DNA from 2 places in the Paenibacillus sp. FSL H3-0302 genome. Region 2 is predicted to be linked to the other one. Evidence: riboswitches for the same ligand, from Rfam matches in the RefSeq annotation. Region 2 holds a riboswitch; the other holds the start of a gene.
The links. Region 2 has a riboswitch for glycine ahead of gcvT (glycine cleavage system aminomethyltransferase GcvT). Riboswitches for the same ligand answer to the same signal wherever they lie in the genome.

Region 1: linked by a shared signal. The riboswitch ahead of MHH50_RS30280 (amino acid permease) and the one ahead of gcvT (glycine cleavage system aminomethyltransferase GcvT) in region 2 are both predicted to bind glycine.

The regions. Positions count from the first base shown of each region.
Region 1 is NZ_CP150284.1:6,804,457-6,812,471, reverse strand. Features, by position in the region: gene MHH50_RS30300 (AraC family transcriptional regulator) at 1-498, opposite strand, end outside; gene MHH50_RS30295 (DUF3502 domain-containing protein) at 577-2,112, opposite strand; gene MHH50_RS30290 (carbohydrate ABC transporter permease) at 2,185-3,069, opposite strand; gene MHH50_RS30285 (ABC transporter permease subunit) at 3,082-3,993, opposite strand; glycine riboswitch at 4,372-4,454, shown strand; gene MHH50_RS30280 (amino acid permease) at 4,602-6,014, shown strand; gene MHH50_RS30275 (metallophosphoesterase) at 6,180-7,331, opposite strand; gene MHH50_RS30270 (HAMP domain-containing sensor histidine kinase) at 7,568-8,015, shown strand, end outside.
Region 2 is NZ_CP150284.1:6,356,389-6,364,403, reverse strand. Features, by position in the region: gene gcvPB (aminomethyl-transferring glycine dehydrogenase subunit GcvPB) at 1-1,108, opposite strand, end outside; gene gcvPA (aminomethyl-transferring glycine dehydrogenase subunit GcvPA) at 1,105-2,457, opposite strand; gene gcvT (glycine cleavage system aminomethyltransferase GcvT) at 2,564-3,676, opposite strand; glycine riboswitch at 3,863-3,961, opposite strand; gene gcvH (glycine cleavage system protein GcvH) at 4,188-4,580, shown strand; gene MHH50_RS28360 (flagellar motor protein MotB) at 5,008-5,838, opposite strand; gene MHH50_RS28355 (flagellar motor protein) at 5,835-6,617, opposite strand; gene uvrB (excinuclease ABC subunit UvrB) at 6,797-8,015, shown strand, end outside.

The sequences.
Region 1 (8,015 bases), 450 kb from region 2:
ACGATCCGTCTTAGATTGCAGTACTTGCTTTAAAATATTTTGTTTTTCATTTCGATTAAGATAGTAGTCATCCAGTTCATAAATGATGTCATCCTGATTAAAAAAGAAAATGGAGTTGACGGATTCGTTCGCATTCAAAATCGGGTGTAAGTTATTGCTTATCTCTATCGCGTCCAATACGCTGGTGTTTTCATAGTCATAAATGTAAGAAATAGATTTGGGCATTTTATTAATAAGCTCTGTCAGGCGACGGTATTGATCTAGTTTGCTGTTGTATACGGTACTGATATTTTCCAGCTTATTTCGCAACATGTCATTAATTTGATTTTTCATATAAACATTAAAATATTGGAAGGCCGCAACATTGATAATAATTACAGTAATAATAGAAATGGATAAAAAGTTCATATAGACTTTGAACTTAAAGCTTTTGCGCCATCTATTGGCATATTTACTTACAAATTGTTTGCCTGGATTCAACAGCTTCAATAGCTTCATTCCCTCCTTATATGAAATTATGAAGGAATAGCCTAATTGTGAGTTGATGAATCAGGCTATTCCGATAGTCATATAAGCTTAATTAGTTGCTTTTTTGCTGGAAATGAACTCACTAAATTGTTTTTGATATTCAGCAATAAATTTTTCTAAACCGGCATCACGCAGCTTTTTCAAGGCAGTGTCAATATTGGAGTCATAGTCTTTAAAACCTTGTGATATGGGTTGTATATATTCTTGTTCTACGGCTTGCATTTGAGCGTATTCCGTTTTTACGGGCTCCATGTTGAAGGAGAAGCCAATATCTTTTTGTAGTATCGAGCCTTCGTTCCAATTTTGATACGTACTGATTTGTTCTTCAGTAATATAATCTCTAAATCTTGTAAAATGAATGTTATCAGGCAACCAAGTGTCGAACAATGTATCTTGATTAATAAACTCAATCTGTCCATCAGCAGTTAGGTTATAATCTTTGCCTTCAACGCCATACAGAATAAAGTCTGTCCATTCTTGACTGCTTTGCAGTAAGTTAATTAACTTCACGTAACCCTCGAGTTCAGCACCCTTTACATTAGCCCCAACTGCAAACGCTGTAGAATATGTGCCGCGTGACATTAGTGGTTTTTTCGCAGGATCACCTAAATAGTAGTTTTTGAACACCGCATTAGGGTTAGCTTTGCGTATGGCATCCATATACTCAAATACGCGATAGCTTGCACCCATGCCGAATAATGCTTTGCCTGCAAAAAACGATGAATCTGCTTGTGCAGGATTTGACAAGGCGTAGCTTGGGATAAGACCTTCTTTATTCCATCTGCGGGCGATATCCGCCATTTGTTTGTATTCGTCCGATTCATAAAAGCTGTAGACAGTCGGATCTTCCGGCTTGTTGCCATCGGTCATAATAAAGCTATACGGCTGATAAATATTAATGTTTGAATTAATCGAGCCATTGAAGATATTCAAGCTCCAGCCGCGTCCTGAGCCAATCATATCAGGATATTTTTGCTTTGCCAATTTGTAAAATTGCTCAACATCCTCAACGGTTTTCAAATCGGTCATACCGACTTCTTGCAGCAGATCCTCTCGTGCAATAATCACATAATTTTCTCCAGCATTTGGTTTATTGCCGAAAGGTAATGCATATTGCTTTCCGTTGACCTTCCAGATGTCAAACGCTTCATCGCCGCCCGTATTCTTTTTTAAATCGCCAGCATATTTTTCAGCAGCTTCAGTCAAATCAGCATAATAGCCCTTGGCAACGGATTTTGCCATAAATGCAGTATCGGTATATGTGGCGAATTTTTCGCCGGATGATAGCATTAGCTCGGTTTTACCAGTTGCATACTCGGTCCACGGTAAATATTGAATACTTACATCGACGTTAATCGCTTGCAGAACCTTGTCATGAAACTCATTTTTCGCAAAATCAGCCATACGTTTTGACTGCTCCCCGTAAAGCACTAACGTTGCTTTGGTCGGCTGATCGCCACTGCCATTATTGCTATTGTTGCTACCAGCTTCGTCCCCTTGCGACTTGCCGCCGCATCCGCTTAAAAGTCCCGCCAGCAGTAAAGATGCAAGCAGTAAGGTGAACCCTTTTCTCGATTTGCCCATAAGAACACTCTCCCAAATTTATATTTAGCCTACTAAAATTCAAATAGGCCTAACTACTATTGTTTTTTCTTATTATCCTTTTACAGCGCCAACAGTAACGCCCTTAACAAAGTACTTTTGTACAAAGGGATACAGCAAGATAATCGGACCAATCGCAATACAGGTAATTGCCATCTTAATCGTTTGCGAGGGCAGAATAACATGGCCTGCCATGGTGCCACTTGGATTGGCTGCAAGGTATTGAATATTGGCCATCATTTTGTACAAGATGTATTGCATCGTATATAGCTCGGGATTATTATTGAGCATTAATGGTAAATAGAAGTCATTCCAATATTGCAGTGCATAAAATAATGAGATCGTAACAAGCCCCGGTTTGGCTAACGGCAGCATCATTTGCATAAAAATCCGCCCATGACCAGCGCCGTCAATTTGTGCACTTTCCAGCAATTCATGTGGGATGGACTTGAAGAAATTACGTAGCAGATACATATTGAATACATTTATTGAATAAGGCAAAATCAATGCTGCCAACGAATCCTTCAGGCCGAAAAATTGTGTGGTCACTAAATACCACGGCAACATACCGCTGTTAAACAGCAGAGTAAAGTAAGCGAAGAACGCCAGTTTATTACGGTGCTTAAAATCTTTTACGGAAATGACGTAGGCAAAGCATGCTGTTATCGACACCGATAGTAGTGTGCCAAATATTGTCGTAAACAATGTTATCTTGTAGGCTTTTAAGATCATAAAATCAAGATTGGAAAATACATAACGGTAAGTATCCAATGAGAAATGACGTGGAATAATCGAAAAACCTTGCATAGTGATCGCCATTTCATCAGACAGTGAACCGGAAATCGCTAAAACAATCGGGAACAAGCAGAATAGTGCAAATATTGCTGAGCAGACATAAAAGGCTATATTAGTTAACTTATCAGCATTTGATCGTTTCAAATAGACACCCCCTTAAAATAATGTGGAATCTTTGTCGTACCAGCTTGTAATCTTGTTAGCGATAATAACAAGGAAGAAGCCAAAAACAGATTGATATAACGAAATCGCCGACGCAAACGCCATCTCACCATTTCTTACGCCGCTGCGATAAACAAATACATCGATCAGATCCGTGAAGGGTAACAAAATCGGGTTCATATTCGTCAAGCCGATAATCATATTTAGGTTACCGCGCAGCATATTGCCGACCGATAATAGAAACAAAATAATGATGGTCGGTTTAAGCATAGGAATTGTAATTTTAAAAATTTGCTGAAGTTTACTGGCGCCATCTACCTCGGCGGCTTCATACATGGAGGAATCAAAGCCAGTCAACACACCAAAATAAATAATGGAGTTATAACCTGTACTTTGCCAAATCACCACAATGACCAGAATCGGAATCCAAATCCACGGCGTAGCATAAAAATCATAAGTTGAACCGGTGATGCTTTTAATAATCTGATTTAGAAAGCCTGTTTCATTATTCAAAATTGCATTTAGAATGGAGCCAATAACCATCCAAGACATAAAAAACGGAAAAAACATAATGCTTTGATTAACTTTGACGAATCGGCGACTAGAAATTTCATTGAGCATAATAGCAATCGCTACCGCGAAGATGGTGCCAAATACAAAAAATAAAATATTGAACATTATCGTATTAAATGTCGCCCGCATTGCAGTATCAAAATTGTTAAAGAAAAATTGAAAGTTTTTAAAGATGGGATCTGCCCATGGGCTGTTAAAAATACCTCCGTCAAAGCGATATTCCTTAAACACTAAAATCGACCCTGCCATTGGCAAGTAGGAAAAGGCCAACAGCGCTAATATGCCGGGCAGTGCCATCATATAAAGAAGCCCGTCTTTTTTGAGTGCGCTCATAAACCTATTGCTTGTTTTTTGTCTCAAATAAATTCCCCCTCACTTAGTTGCCATGCATAACAAGCTGCCTGTACTCCTCTAATAAAACGCTTTCAAAAGCTAAATGAAATACGTACTCCAAATAGTAATCTTTTGGGTCTTAAAGTAAATCGCAATTAGAGGAGAAGCTTTTAAAAACGAGCATTTTACCCTCGTTTAGGCTATTAATTTCTCGCATTTTTATTAAAAATCCGTATTATGTGTTTAAATCCAGCGGTAATTAATGTTATTGACAAAATATTTGACAATGATTAGTATTGAAAAATATTAAAAATGAAGTTAGCGGCATAACAATTAAATAATTCGCAAGCTATGATTGCTATGGATCACACTATAGCAGGAGCAGCTTCTGGAGAGACCGTGGGGGATTCCCCCGGCGCCGAAGGGTTCACAATCTCAGGCAAAAGGACAGAAGAGTACTAGATAATTCATTTGTTATTCTGATCATCGTCAGAGTAAAGGAATGTATTTTATTTATTATTCTTAGACCTAAGAGATTGGAGCGTATCCAATCTCTTTTTTGTTATCATTTTTACTTGTACATTTTTTCACATAAGGGGGAGTTTGAAATGGCAGCACAAGAATTAAAGAGAGATTTAGAGAATCGGCATGTTCAGCTCATTGCGATTGGTGGAACCATCGGTACCGGATTATTTTTAGGATCAGGTAAAGCTATACAGCTGGCAGGACCATCCATCATTTTTGCTTATTTAATCGTGGGTATCGCTATTTTTTTTGTGATGAGGGCATTAGGAGAACTTCTGTTGTCTAAAGCAGGTTATCAATCTTTTACAGACATTGCCGAAGACTATCTTGGACCGCGGGCGGCGTTTGTAACTGGATGGACCTATTGGTTTTGTTGGATCATGACGGCTATGGCCGATATTATAGCTGTTGGGGTCTATGTACAATATTGGTTTGATATCCCGCAATGGATACCCGCAGTCATTTGTTTGATTATTTTATTAGGGCTCAATTTATTAACGGTAAAAAGCTTTGGCGAATTGGAATTTTGGTTTGCTTTAATTAAGGTAATCACTATTCTCGCATTGATTGCTATCGGGGTAGTCTTACTGGTGATTGGATTCAAAACAACTACCGGAACGGTTGCGCTCAGTAATATTTGGGCACATGGGGGAGTATTTCCAAACGGGATTTCAGGGTTCCTGCTTTCATTTCAAATGGTTGTGTTTGCTTTTGTGGGTGTGGAATTGGTAGGCGTATCGGCAGCAGAGACCTCCAATCCAGAAAAAACTATCCCATCGGCGATTAATAAAATACCTTTACGAATTCTATTTTTCTACGTGGGTGCTATTATTGCCTTATTATGCATCAGCGCTTGGACAGAACTAAACCCGGCAGAAAGTCCTTTTGTTAAAACATTTAGTTTAGTGGGGATTCCGATTGCCGCGGGGGTTATTAACTTCGTTGTATTAACTTCAGCTGCGTCCGCTTGTAATAGCGGGATGTTCTCAACAAGCCGGATTCTATACAATCTAAGCAGAAATGACCAGGCTCCAGCCAACTTTGCAAAGCTTAATAAAAATCATGTACCAAGTAATGCTTTATTCATATCCACGCTTGTCTTATCTGTAGGCGCTTTGTTGAGTAAGCTGATTCCGGAGACGGCTTTTGGCATCGTGACAACAATTAGTGCCATTTGTTTCATCTGGGTTTGGGGCGTCGTTCTAATTTGCCATTTGCGATATAAAAAGACGAAGCCGGAATTGCAGGCCAAATCAAAATTCAAAGCACCGTTTACACCCTTTGTGAATTATGTTGTTCTAGCTTTGTTTGCAATCATACTCATAATTATGCTATTTGCTGATGAAACTCGTCCGGCCTTATTGTTGACGCCTTTATGGTTTATATTATTATTTGTTTTGTATTCGATAAATAGAAGAAAGAGGGAAAGAATAACGCCTGATCCAAGAGCACGTCTCGAAGGTATTCGGACTAACACGGAGATCCGGCATGATTAGTCGATGAGGGTGCTTGCTGATATTACAGTTGGATAGGCAGACATAGAAATCCACCACCGCATACGGTGGTGGATTTTCTCATTAATGTGGTCGATGCTCTTTTTCGAACTTGTGTATGCTATCGGGATATTCTTCCATGTTTTTTAATCAGTCTAAAATTATCGTCTATTTAAAATCAACTTTGATTTGTGCTATCTCACTATTCGTGCCAATTCGTAATGGCGGTCCCCAAGTCCCTGCACCAGATGTAACGATGACGTGAGGGCTGTTAGGATTCTTCTGATAGTGGCCATAATCTACTGTAAACATAGCATTGGTGATCAGATTTGCAGGGAATACTTGTCCTTGATGCGTATGTCCGCTAAGTATCAAATCAACGTCATCTGCGTATTCAATCCTATTGGTTGGTTGATGATCCATTACGATAACGGGCATATTTGTATCAATGTCACTCATCACTTCTGAAGTAATTGCTCGAGGGTTCCCTTGATTACCAATCGGTGATGAATCCCTTCTGCCAACAACAACGAATTGATTATCAATAACGACATGCTCATCATTTAGAAGTTTGATATTACTCTTATCTATAAAGTTCACGATCTCATCGTATGAGCGTCCTGCATCATGGTTACCTAAACAAGCATAAACTCCATAGGTTGACTGAATAGTACTTAATAACTCTATTCCTTTGGAAGGGTTAGAGAGCGCATAGTAGTTACCATTAAATATATCTCCTGTCATCAACACTATATCCGGCTGTAGTCCATTAATACGATCAACAACGTCTTCAATAAACTTTACATCATTTACGTAGCCTAAATGTAAGTCGCTGATCAGGACGATATTTAACTGATCTAATGAAGTGTTTTTATGTATTTGGAGCGGATAGGTGACTTCTTTTAAATGATTTGCATTATAAATCCCATAGGACACCAATCCTATGACTAGAATTAATACTATGGACCTTGTATGAAAAATAACACGTGCTGGTATAGGAGAAGGGAGGACCTTGATCCATTTACTAATTAGTAAGATTACATCTGAAAGGATCAAAAGCAAGAACAAATAGAAGTAGATACCCATCCAATAGTCCCCGAATTGACCAATAAAATTAACAATATTTGAATTGGTCGTCATAGCTGAAGAAGACAATAGTAAATTAATAATGATTGATAACGCACATAAGCTGTAGATGACTCCATATATGATCCCGTTTATATGTGAAAATATATGTTGTAACCATTTAAAAATCTTTCTCGCAATGTAATAGTTAGTTGCCGCGTACATAGCGAATATAAATAAAAATGCAAATACCATAGGGTACACCATCCTAATGCTTTAGATATCAGAACTAAAGTGAATACATTAATTATAGCAATAATTACTAGTTTCAGAAATTAAATGGGGTATTGAGTTTACTGGTTTTTTCAGTTATTGTTTATTACTATTTCAGCTGATATAATTCTTATTTCGACAATCAATTTAAAAGTGGTGAATTCATGAGAGAGTTCTACAGTCGGGTGAATCGAAAAACCTATTACATATTAATGTTAATGATCATCGTTCTTATGATGTCTGGATTAATACTATCTACTCTAGAGTTAGATGGAATTGATTTTGGTTATATCATTCATTTTTTATGTGTGGCGTTTCTAACGGTTTGTTTATGGATTTACCCTAAGCATGAGACACATACTTTTAGAAAGATTATCATTCTATTTGGATTTGCGTATTTTTATACGCTATTCTTTTTATATCCTCAAACTTGGACTACCTATATCCTCATTTGTCTTATTCCTGCACTCTCTATTCTATTTTTTGATTTAAAATTGTTTTATTTTTCCTTCATTATAAATGGAATACTGATGGTAATTACATTTGGCTATATCCTCTTGATTGATAGAGGGGATCTATATACATATTTACATTATGATATTCTAGGGAATTTCATTAATATAATAGCGGTTCAAGTGTTATTATTTTTCATTTTTCAAATATCAT
Region 2 (8,015 bases):
ACGGCGCCAGACGGTGCATCATATAGTTCGCATTCAGCACAGCATTTTCGGATACCTCACGCAGTCCGTCTGGACCATAGGTGCGGATATAGGCATAGGCACGAACCAGAATACCAAAGTTTCCATAAAAAGCTTTCACGCGTCCAATAGATTCAGGACCACCGAAGTGAAGTGAGAAGCTGCTATCTTCATTCTTCACCACAGTAGGTTGTGGTAGGAATGGAATCAAGATGGATTTTACGCCGACTGGTCCGGCTCCAGGGCCGCCACCGCCATGTGGGGTGCTCATTGTCTTATGCAAGTTCAGATGCACAACGTCAAAGCCCATGTCGCCAGGTCGGGTAATGCCCATAATGGCATTGGAGTTGGCTCCATCGTAATAGAGTAAGCCCCCTGCTTCATGCACGATCTCAGCAATCTCGACGATTTGGGTCTCGAACAAGCCGAGTGTGCTTGGGTTAGTCAGCATTAGTGCGGCTGTGTCGCTACCGACGGCTGCCTTCAGTGCTTCAAGATCGACCATTCCTTTATCTGTGGAAGGGATCGTGATCGTTTCAAGTCCTGCTGCTGAGGCACTAGCAGGATTGGTTCCGTGCGAGGAATCCGGCACGATAACCTTAGTGCGGGTCTCGCCGCGACTTTCATGGTAGGCGCGGATCATCATGAGGCCGGTCCATTCACCATGCGCACCTGCGGCAGGCTGTAAGGATACAGCATCCATGCCCGTCAGCGCGGACAGATCATTTTGCAGGGTATACATTAATTCCAGTGCGCCTTGAATACTTTCTTCCGGTTGGTAGGGATGAATTTTGGCGAAGCCGGAGAAGCGGGCAACATCTTCGTTAATCTTCGGATTGTATTTCATCGTGCATGAACCGAGTGGATAGAAGCCATTGTCTACACCAAAGTTACGACGTGAAAGAGAAGTGTAGTGGCGAATGACATCCACTTCCGATACTTCTGGAAGTACGACGGGTTCGCTACGGAGTAAACCTGATGGAATCAGAGACTCCAAGGTTTCTTCCTGTGGTACATCGCATAGTGGCAAAGAATAGGCCGAACGGCCGGGACGGCTTAATTCAAAAATTAGACTTTGCTCCGGTTTCATAAACAGCCCTCCAGTGCGCTAGCGAATTGGTCGATTTCGGTTTTGCTTCTTTTTTCCGTTACGGCAACCAGCATATGTCCAGCAAGTTCAGGATAATCACGACCCAGATCATAACCGCCGAGATAACCGTCCTTCAGCAGCTTAGAATTAATAGCGGTCACGCTGCTGCCTTCAGGAAGCTTCACAACAAATTCGTTAAAGAATGGGGAGGAGAAGGCAAGTTCAGCACCTGTTAGTCCGCTAAGTTTATTAGCAGCGTAATGGCTTTTGCGAATATTTAGTTCGCCTACGTCACGCATGCCTTCTTTGCCCATAACGGACAAGTAGACGGATGCGCAGAGAGCCAGCAGTGCCTGATTGGAGCAGATATTCGATGTCGCTTTTTCACGACGAATATGCTGTTCACGCGCTTGAAGTGTAAGAACGAAGCCACGTTTACCGTTACGGTCTACCGTTTGGCCAACGATCCGGCCTGGCATGCGGCGCATCAGGTGATCAGCTACGGCAAAGAATCCGCAAGTTGGACCCCCGAGAGAAGCTGGAATACCGAGTGGCTGAGCATCACCGACTACGATGTCGGCTCCAAGTTTGCCCGGAGTTTCAAGTACACCAAGAGCTATTGGGTTGGCGCTGACTACAAGAAGACCTTTAACCGCGTGAATCAGCGGCTCAACCGAGCGAAGATCCTCAATGCTGCCGAAGAAGTTAGGCGATTGCACCAGTACTGCGGCAGTATCACCATCGATAGCTTCAGCAAGTTTAGCTTGATCGGTAACACCGTCTTTATAGTCAATCTCCACCACCTCCAGACCCCAAGCATTAGCCGAAGTACGTAGCACTTGGCGAGCCTCAGGATGAACGGTACGGGAGACGATTAATTTTTTGCGTTTGGTAGCACCAGCCGCGAGAACCGCTGCTTCGGATAAAGCTGTAGCGCCATCATACATACTGGCATTGGCAACTTTCATACCGGTTAGTTCGCAAATGTAGGATTGGAATTCGAAGATCGCTTGCAGCTCACCTTGGCTGATCTCCGGTTGATAAGGAGTGTAGGCAGTGTAGAATTCAGAACGGGAAATGACATGGTTGATGACCACAGGGATGTGATGATCGTATAATCCGGCGCCGAGGAAGCTGGCGTGAGAATCAAAGTCGGCATTTTGGTCAGCCAAACCTTTCATGTGGCGCAGCAGGGCGTATTCATCGAGTGGTTCAGACATCGGCATAGTGCCTTGGTAACGTACCGCTTCAGGAATATCGGAGAACAGCTCATCTATAGACTGAATCCCGACGGTCTCCATCATCTCTACGCGGTCCTGTTCTGTCATGGGCAGATAACGGTGCTTCATTAAGGTTTCACTCCTTGGCTTTTTTAAAATATAAGAAAGTACAATTTTCACGCTATACTTTATCCTTCTATTTCTCGCTTAAAAGCTCACCGTCCTTATATGGACGCTAAAGGCGTTTATACTTGTAAAAAGGGGCCTTAATCACTACAGCCTTAAGCTGCTTACCGCGTATCTCCACGTAAACCTCTGTGCCTATTTCACTGTAAGCAGCATCAATCAAAGCCAACCCCAGGTTACGTTTCAGCGTAGGGGACTGCGTTCCGGTTGTGACCTCACCAATCTTAACCCCATCTGCCCAAACAGGATAATGGGAGCGTGGAATGCCTCGATCAATCATTTCTAGGCCGACAAGGCGACGGGGAATGCCAGCTTCTTTTTGCTGTATTAGTGCATCGCGTCCGATAAAGTCTATTTTGTCCAGCTTCACGAAGAACTGTACTCCTGCTTCAAGCGGGGTGATGTCAGCAGATAGCTCCTGACCGTACAATGGTAATTTCGCCTCAAAACGCAGGGTATCCCGTGCACCCAGTCCAGCAGGTGTTAATCCGTGGGGCGCGCCTGCTGCAAGCAGTCCGTTCCATAACGTTTCTGCACCTTCCAGCGGAGCGTAAATCTCGAAGCCATCTTCACCGGTATAACCCGTACGGGAGATAAGTACCTCTACACCGCAAACGGTAGCGCGTTCGATGAAATGGAAAGACTTGAGTGCTGAAATAGGGGCATCAGTAACTTCCGCGAGAATGGTCTCTGCCAGAGGACCCTGCAAGGCGAGCAAAAGCGTCTCGTCAGAGACATTAGTGAGCGTGACTTCGCCGAATTCAGAGGTCAAATGCTCTTGCAGCCACTGGAAGTCCTTGTCGATGTTGGAGGCATTAACGACGAGCATATAACGCCCTTCGCTTAGGCGATACACGAGTAGATCGTCGACAACTCCGCCATTTGGATAACAGAGCAGCGTATATTGTGCCGCACCATCCGTGAGGCGGCTGACATCATTGGTTGTCATTTTTTGCAAAAAGGCTTCTGCACCGCTCCCAATCACCATGAATTCACCCATATGCGAGACATCGAACAGCCCAGCCTGCTGGCGAACGGCTTCGTGCTCTTTCACGATACCTGTAAACTGTACTGGCAGCTCCCAGCCACCGAAGTCAATGCACCTGGACTCCGCATAAGCGGAATAGAGATCATAAAAAGGTGTTCTTCTCAAAGCATCCATGTCGTCACTCCCCTTGATCTGATTACATACGAAAAAAGGACAGGCAGAAGCAATCATGCATAAATGCACAAATCGCTTTCTGCTCTGTCCGTTGTACCTGAGAGTTACCCTGCCGTAACTAGCTTGCAGGTTTCCCCGTTGGTGATCTGACGCATCTAGCCTTGCGTCTGATGCTCTCCAGAGATACGTCCGACAAAGGTCCTTTTGCCTGAGAGATTCACCCCTGTTAGGGCTTACTCCTTCGGCGCCGTCTTCAAGTGAGACAGTCTCTCCCTATGCCATCATCCGCAATTATATTTCTTCGAGAAACGGTTATTGTCTATAAAAAGACGACAACGTCATTTCTTCTTGTATGTCTCCATTAAACGGGTATAGTCGGGCGCTGTCAACAAGAAAACGTCGAAAAAATGACAAATTTAAATTTCCTGTTAGTAATATTGACATTGTGAGCCGGGATAACTTAGGCTATAACTAAATTTAGAACTCCAAATTGGAAATGAGGCGGCTTGAAATGAGTGAAGTATTAGACAACCTTCTTTACAGCGAAGAGCATGAATGGGCACAGCAAGTAGAAGGACGAGTAGTACGTGTTGGGATTACGGACCATGCTCAGCATTTATTAGGCGACATCGTATTTGTTGAGTTTCCTGAGGTAGGATCGACCATTTCGGCCGGTGACAGCGTAGGCAGTATCGAATCCGTTAAGACGGTATCGGAGTTGTATTCGCCCGTCTCTGGGACGGTTACCAAGGTGAATGATGGATTAGAAGCTAGTCCGGAGCTTATCAATGATCAGCCGTATGGCGGGGGTTGGATTTTTGAGATTGAAGTTGATGGAGAGTATGCTGATGCTGTAAAAGGTCTGTTAGATGCAGCTGGTTATAGCGCGTTAGTTGCTGAATAATTGGAAATCGGGGACGGAAAATAGTCTGATCAAGTGTGATATTTTTAGCAGCAAGTTTCTGTGATTCGGGGACTTGCTGTTTGTGTTTCTTATGTGGATTGTGCGAGTATTCGTAAACCCAATCGAGTGGTTTGAGGGTCTAGTGGAGTATGGAATTAGGGAAAACCTCCCTCATTTTAGACGATTATAGCGTGAGAGTTAGGGTTTTAGGGAATTCCTCCCTATCATCTCGGTAAAACCACTATTTCAGACTAAAAAGAGTAATAATCAGGGAGAAATTCCCTCATTCCGCGATTGGATACGATAATAGGTGAATAATCAGGGAGGTTTTCCCTAATTAAATTGGATGAAGTCCCTTGTAAGCTCAATGTGGTAATTGCAAAGGCCCCTGCCGCCGAACTTAGCTCTGAGCGCAAGCAACTATATTTTATTCCACCTCTTGAAGCTGTCGAAGTACAATGATCTCTACGCGTCGATTTTTCTGTTTGCCTGCTACCGTAGTATTATCTGCTGTTGGTCGGGTATCGGCATAACCTGCATATTGAAAAGTGTCCGGGTTCAGTCCTTCATTATCTAAGAAAAAGCGCAGCACAGAAAGCGCGCGAGCACCCGATAGCTCCCAATTGTCGTTATAACGTGAAGCTGATGACACTGGTGTATTATCCGTATGTCCTTCAATGCTGATCGTTGCTCCGATATCTTTGAATAAGCCAGACAACTGCTGAAGAGCAGGAAGGGCTGGTGACTTCACATCTGCTTTACCCACATCAAAAAGAAAACGGTCGCTGAGCGTGATTTCTATGCCCTGCGGTTTGTCGGCTACAAATATTTGTTCACCGAGTTTATTCTCCTCCACATAGTGGGTGATCACACCCATTAACTCAGCAAGCTTCGCCTCTTGTTCTCGAAAAGCCAACTCCCGTGCTGAAGGTGTTTCATTCTCCGTTTGTTCATCAGAACCGTCATTTGGTTTTGCAGTTGCGTTCGCATTCCCATCTGTACTCTCTGGTTTGTTGTCAGGGGTCTTTCCAGCATCTAAAATACCATCCCCGCCTTCAAGAACAGTGCTGCTCGACTTGAAAGTCTGGGATAAAGAGCCGGTCACGATATTATATTTGTCAGTGTCCAGGCTGCTCATCGCATACAATATAACGAAAAATATAAGTAAAAGTGTAATTAGATCAGCGTAAGTAATCATCCAACGATCACGGCTTTCTCGATTCTCTACCCGCCGTTTGCGCCGGTCTCTTTGTCTCATATAAAACCTCTTGCTTCTGCACGGTCATCTGTGGTGGTGTCTGAAATGAAGGAGTTCAGTTTTTTACGCACCAGCAGCGGATGATCCCCGTTCTGTAGAGAAAGAATGCCTACTAGCAGCATCTCCATGCTATGCAGCTCACTTTGGCTGCGGGATTTGATTTTGGAAGCAATGGGTAAAAATATTAGATTAGCGATGGCTACTCCGTACAGTGTTGCAGTGAACGCTACTGCGATAGAGGTACCTAGATTTGATGGGTCCGTAAGGTTGCCCAGTACCCTAATGAGTCCCATAACTGTACCGATGATCCCCATCGTTGGAGCATATCCGCCAGCGGCTTCAAAAATCTTGGCGTAGCTTTCATGCTTCAATTCTTTCGCATCCATTTCCAATTCCAAAATCTGTATTACCTGCTCAGGGTCAGTGCCATCGACGATAAGCAACAGTCCTTCGCGTGTAAAAGGATCAGGATGCAGTTCCGCTTGTTTTTCGAGCATTAAAACGCCGCCGCGGCGGGCCACTGTGGCCATTGCGATAAGCTCTTCTGCTTTCTCTTCATCACGTTCAGGATTGCGGCCAAAAGCCATGCGCAGAGCGGCGGGAATGGAGCGTAGCTTAGCTGCCGGGAAGCTGATCATTACGGCGGCAATCGTACCTCCAAATACAATCAAAGCTGCATTAAGCTGCAGCAGTCCGGAAAGGCTTCCGCCTTCCCAGAGGTAGCCGCCGATTAGCGCAGCCAGTCCGGCCACTAGGCCGATTATTGCGGTAATATCCATGCTTCAAGCTCCTAACATTTCTGTGTATTATGGTTTGCATCGATCTAAGCAACACTGTATAATGAACGGGAACACATATTCTTATCTTCCATATTTTTTACTGTCGTATGGAGAGAGAAGATTCAGACAACAATTATAATATATTAATCTAGTTTAGACGATAGAGGGGAGACGGGCAAATGAGTGATATTGTCGTCAGTACGAAGACTTTTGAATTGGAGTCCGAGTATACACCCCAGGGCGATCAGCCTCATGCCATAGATGAATTACTACAAGGCATCCGGCAGGGTAAGAAGCACCAGACGCTGCTGGGAGCGACAGGTACAGGGAAGACCTTTACTGTCGCGCAAGTTATTTCCAAATTAAATCGCCCCACGCTGGTTATTGCGCATAACAAGACACTGGCTGCCCAGCTGGCAAGTGAGTTTAAGGAGTTTTTCCCGAATAATTCGGTAGACTATTTCGTCAGCTACTACGACTATTACCAACCAGAGGCGTATATTCCCTCCTCCGATACTTATATTGAGAAAGATTCCAGTATTAACGAAGAGATTGATAAACTTCGCCACTCCGCGACAAGCTCCTTGTTCGAACGGCGTGACGTTATTATTGTAGCGAGTGTGTCTTGTATTTACGGTCTCGGTTCACCAATGGAATACGGAAGCTTGCTGTTGTCCTTGCGGGTTGGGATGGAGAAACCGCGCAATGAGATTCTGAGCAGACTGGTGGATATTCAATACCAGCGCAATGATATCAATTTTGTACGCGGAACATTCCGCGTACGTGGTGATGTGGTTGAGATCTTCCCAGCCTCTCAGGGTGAACATGCGATTCGTGTTGAATTGTTTGGGGATGAGATTGAGCGGATCACTGAAATAGATGTTTTAACGGGCGAATTGATCGGTGAACGCGATCATGTCGCCATTTTTCCGGCTTCTCACTTTGTTACCAAGGAAGAAACGATGCGTGTAGCAATAGTCAATATTGAACGGGAGCTAGAAGAGCGGCTGACCGTGCTTCGTGACGCAGGCAAGCTTCTGGAAGCGCAACGTTTGGAACAACGGACACGTTACGACATTGAAATGATGAAGGAAGTGGGTTTCTGTTCGGGGATCGAGAACTATTCCGGGCCACTAACCTTCAGGGAACCGGGAGCAACTCCATATACGTTAATGGATTATTTTCCTGATGATATGTTAATCGTCGTAGATGAATCCCATGTTACCCTTCCGCAAATTCGGGCGATGTATAACGGTGACCGGGCGCGTAAAACAGTGTTGGTAGAGCATGGTTTCCGTCTGCCTTCTGCACTGGATAACCGTCCGCTTCAGTTCGAAGAGTTCGAAGATAAAGTAAACCAGATCATTTACGTTTCCGCGACACCTGGACCTTATGAAA